Regions from separate parts of the Pectobacterium cacticida genome, predicted to be linked through region 2. Evidence: riboswitches for the same ligand, from Rfam matches in the RefSeq annotation. Region 2 holds a riboswitch; the other holds the start of a gene.
The links. Region 2 has a riboswitch for thiamine pyrophosphate ahead of thiC (phosphomethylpyrimidine synthase ThiC). Riboswitches for the same ligand answer to the same signal wherever they lie in the genome.

Region 1 (2,484 bases), 360 kb from region 2:
TGCCCTTCGTGATTGATATTCGGCTAGACAGCCCGGATAACTGGCTACCGTGGTTATTAGGCAGCGTGCACGCCATGATTTTGCCGCAAGAGTGGCAAACGCTACCCGATTTTGCCCAGCACCCAATTGGTACCGGCCCTTATGCCGTGGTACGTAATAACAGTAATCAATTGAAAATCCGCGCCTTCGATGACTATTTTGGCTATCGGGCGCTGATCGATGAGGTCAATATCTGGGTTCTGCCCGATGAACCAGAGGAAACGCCGGTATCTATCCAACTCCAGTTTGACAATTCTCGTCACGAGCAGCTAGAAAGCCGGATGGAAGAAGGCGGCTATTTCCTGCTGTTCGATAAGCGTTCGCCGTTAGCATCACGGCCGGAAGCTCAACGATGGCTCAGGCAGATATTTAACCCCATTTCGCTACTCAACCAGGCGAATACCAGCAACCAGCGTGACTGGTCGCCCGCCTACAGTCTGCTGCCGCGCTGGCACCATCACCATCCTGAGATACCGCAATCCATTCCGAAAGGGCTGACGGACGTTACGCTCACGTTCTATCAGGCACATCCTGAATACCGGATATTAAGTGAGATTATGCGCACGCTGCTGGCACAGCACGGCGTCACGCTGCATATTCAGACGGTCAGCTACGAAGACTGGCACCAGGGCAATGCGGAAAGCGATATCTGGTTTGGCAGCGTAAACTGCTATTTACCCCTCGAATTTTCCCTGTTTGCTACGCTCTACGAGCTGCCGCTGGTACAACTCTGCCTGAATGACGATTTGCACGCGGACGCGCAGCGGTGGCGCAATGGCACACTGCTCTTAGCTGAATGGTGTGAAAGGCTCATCCAAAGCGGCCAATTGCATCCGCTATTACATCACTGGCTGCAACTTCAGGGGCAACGCAGTATGCGCGGCGTCAGGATGAATATGCTGGGCTGGTTTGATTTTAAATCCGCCTGGTTCTTGCCGCCGGAGCGCTGAGAGCCTTTCACTACCCAACATAACCCTTTACAATGAGCCGTTCTCAACGGGGTGCGGAAGATTTTTCGCTGAGAAAATACCCGTCGAACCTGATCCGGTTAATACCGGCGAAGGGATTTGAGAGTGCGGCTCATTGCTTTGCTGCCTCAAAATCCTTTGCCACCCTATGATGCTCAGGAGTGCAAAGTGTTCAATCAATTACTACATCGTTCAGCCGCCGTGCTGAAAATCAGCCTGCCTTGCCTGTTACTGCTCTCTGCTTCGGCGTTCGCCAAGCCTACGCTAACCGTTTATACCTATGACTCATTCGCTTCCGAATGGGGTCCGGGGCCCGTCATCAAAACCGCTTTTGAGAAAGCGTGCGAGTGCGAACTGAATTTCGTCGCGTTGGAAGATGGCGCATCGCTATTGAACCGGCTGCGAATGGAAGGTAAAAACAGCAAAGCGGACATCATTCTGGGGCTGGACAACAACCTGTTGCAGGCAGCGGAGCAAACCGGCCTGTTTGCCCCACACCATCTCGACACCAGCGCCGTTACGGTGCCGGGCGGCTGGAACAATAAGACCTTCGTGCCTTACGACTACGGCTATTTCGCTTTTGTCTATAACAAAGAGACGCTGAAAAATCCGCCGAAAAGCCTGCATGAGCTGGTAGACAGCGACACGCCGTGGAAAGTGATCTATCAGGATCCTCGTACCAGCACACCGGGACTGGGACTGCTGCTATGGATGCAAAAAGTATATGGCGATGAGGCACCGCAAGCCTGGCAGAAGCTGGCGAAGAAAACCGTTACCGTCACCAAAGGCTGGAGCGAAGCCTATGGCCTGTTCCTGAAAGGGGAAGCCGATCTGGTGCTGAGCTACACCACGTCTCCGGCCTACCACATTATTGAAGAGAAGAAAGACAATTACGCCGCCGCAACCTTCAGCGAAGGGCACTATCTGCAAATCGAAATCGCCGGGCAACTGGCTTCCAGCAAAAATCCCGAACTGGCAAAACGCTTTATGCAGTTCATCCTCAGTCCAACCTTCCAGCAGGCGATCCCTACCACGAACTGGATGTACCCAGCCGTTAAAACCGACCTGCCTGCGGGCTTCGCCACGCTCAAGGTGCCGGAAAAAGCCATGCAGTTCAGCGCACAGGACGTCGCCACTCACCGGACGCAGTGGATTCAGGCATGGCAACGCGCCGTCAGCCACTGATCGGCGGACGTTTGTGGCCAGGGCTACTGGCTACCACGCTGTTAATTTCCGTTGCCGTACTGGCTTTCGGCGCCTTGTGGCTACAGGCGCCGGGCAGCCAGTGGCGCACGCTATGGCATGACAGCTATCTCTGGCATGTTATTCGGTTCACCTTCTGGCAAGCCTTTCTCTCCGCGCTGTTTTCTACCGTGCCAGCCATTTTTCTCGCCAGAGCGCTGTATCGACGGCGTTTTCCCGGCCACCGTTGGCTGTTGCGCCTGTGCGCGATGACGCTGGTGCTGCCCGTGCTGGT
Region 2 (2,484 bases):
TCTCCACGACGAATCGCAACGATGACACAAGGCGCAATCTGCGGATAATAGCGTTCTTTACAGTGACGGCATAAACAGGCCAGTTCCGTGTTGCTCCGCACCATTTGATGACCGCAGTAACCGCAAAAACGATGAGAGCGGTAGAACTCTGCCAACTGTACGCCTCGCCCCACTAGCTGGAATAAATTCACGTCCTGATCGAGTAACTGGCGAACCGATACCATATCGGCCTCCCGCGCCTGACACACCAGCCAGACAGGCTGAGCATGCCATTCGCCGATTTGGCGGGCGCGTTGCCCCTGCAACGACCACGCCATCGCCGTTCCGCACGGTAATTCCCCTTGAGGCAGCCAAACCTGTACCGCGTCGCTTACGACCCACCAGCCGGTTTCATCACCTTTCAGCGTCTGTTCCATATCTTTTTATTGCTCCACCGCCACTTCACTGGCATTTTACATTTGGAGTGATTACCTAAGTTATATAACTGGAATTGCAGTTATTCTTACCTTCACGGAGTCAACCATGCTAAACCAGCTACAAAGTCTGACTGAACACGTTGGTGGCAATAATGCGTTAATCGACCAATGGCTACAAGCGCGGAAACAGCTTCTCGTGGCTTATTATCATCTGGTCGGTATCAAACCGAAAAGAGAGGCATTGTCTGCTCTGGACGACACGGCATTGGATAACTTTTGCCATAATTTGGTGGATTATCTTTCCACTGGACACTTCCATTTATACGAAAAGATGCTGCATGAAGCAGCGACCCACAGCGAATCACTTTTAGCACATTCAACCCAACTCGATATTGCCCTGCAAAATAACACACAGCACATTATGACGTTTTACGATAGTCATCTAATGACTTCTATCGACCATGATAACTATCTTGAATTCCAGCGGGCACTCTCCTGCGTCGGAGAAGCATTGGAAACGCGCTTTACGTTAGAAGACAACATGATTCGTCTGGTTTACGACAGCTAGCCACCAACCAAACGGGTTTCATTACCGGCGCTGACAACAAGGCTCGCTTTGACATCCGCGTTTTACCGTCATACAGTGTGAGGGTTTTATTCGTCCGTTTAATAGACGGACAATCTTGTCGGAGTGCCTAGCGTGCTGGTGTTTCCTTTAGAAACCTTGAGCACACAGGCTGAGACCGTTAATTCGGGATCCGCGGAACCTGATCGGGTTAATACCTGCGAAGGGAACAAGAGTAATGCACCTCATTGAGATCGACGCCAGCACGGCGAGTCGCCACTGACTCCTCTTGCTGTTCGAATCATAATTACTCCCTCCGAACTCCAGACAAGCAATCTTCCCTATCACGTATACAGGAACTTGCTATGTCTACAGAACCAACCGCATTGCCAACATCGGGTCGCCGCGAGCGGCGCGCCGCCGCCCAGCAGTTTATCGATACGTTGCAGGGAATGGCTTTCCCCAATTCCAAGCGCATTTACCTTGCGGGCTCACGTGACGACATTGCCGTACCGATGCGAGAAATTCAGCTCAGCCCGACGCTACTTGGCGGCAACAAAGATAATCCTCAGTACGAAGCCAATGAACCTATTCCGGTTTACGACACATCAGGACCTTATGGCGATCCCGCTGCCCAGCTTGATGTCCGCGTTGGCCTAACAAAACGACGCGCTAGTTGGATTGCCGAACGTCATGACACCGAAGCGCTCTCCAGCGTCAGTTCCAATTTCACTCAACAGCGTCTGGCTGATGCCGGGCTGGATCATCTACGCTTTGAGCACCTACCTCGACCATTACGTGCCAAAGCGGGTAAATGCGTCACACAACTCCACTATGCGCGGCAGGGCATCATTACGCCAGAAATGGAATTTATCGCCATTCGTGAAAATATGGGGCGTGAGCGCATTCACGGTGATGTATTACGCCAGCAACATCCGGGACAAAGTTTTGGCGCTCATTTGCCGGAAAACATTACACCGGAGTTCGTCCGTCAGGAAGTGGCCGCCGGACGTGCGATTATTCCTTGCAACATCAACCATCCGGAATCGGAACCGATGATAATCGGCAGAAACTTTCTGGTGAAAGTAAACGCGAATATCGGTAACTCCGCCGTCACGTCTTCCATTGAAGAGGAAGTGGAAAAACTGGTCTGGTCCACCCGCTGGGGCGCGGATACGGTGATGGATCTCTCGACCGGGCGTTATATTCATGAAACCCGCGAATGGATTCTACGTAACAGCCCGGTGCCTATTGGGACAGTCCCTATCTATCAGGCGCTGGAAAAAGTGAATGGGGTAGCGGAAAACCTGAACTGGGAGATGTTTCGCGATACGTTGCTAGAGCAAGCGGAACAGGGCGTGGACTATTTCACCATCCATGCGGGCGTATTGCTACGCTACGTGCCGATGACGGCCAAACGCCTGACCGGCATTGTCTCACGCGGTGGCTCGATTATGGCGAAATGGTGTCTGTCACATCACAAAGAGAGCTTCCTGTACGAAC

Region 1: another riboswitch for thiamine pyrophosphate. It lies ahead of thiB (thiamine ABC transporter substrate binding subunit); the one in region 2 lies ahead of thiC (phosphomethylpyrimidine synthase ThiC).

What each region holds. Positions count from the first base shown of each region.
Region 1 is NZ_CP133656.1:3,292,341-3,294,824, forward strand. It holds gene sgrR (HTH-type transcriptional regulator SgrR) at 1-989, shown strand, start outside; TPP riboswitch at 1,027-1,123, shown strand; gene thiB (thiamine ABC transporter substrate binding subunit) at 1,209-2,192, shown strand; gene thiP (thiamine/thiamine pyrophosphate ABC transporter permease ThiP) at 2,168-2,484, shown strand, end outside.
Region 2 is NZ_CP133656.1:3,655,047-3,657,530, forward strand. It holds gene nudC (NAD(+) diphosphatase) at 1-416, opposite strand, end outside; gene rsd (sigma D regulator) at 523-984, shown strand; TPP riboswitch at 1,094-1,227, shown strand; gene thiC (phosphomethylpyrimidine synthase ThiC) at 1,347-2,484, shown strand, end outside.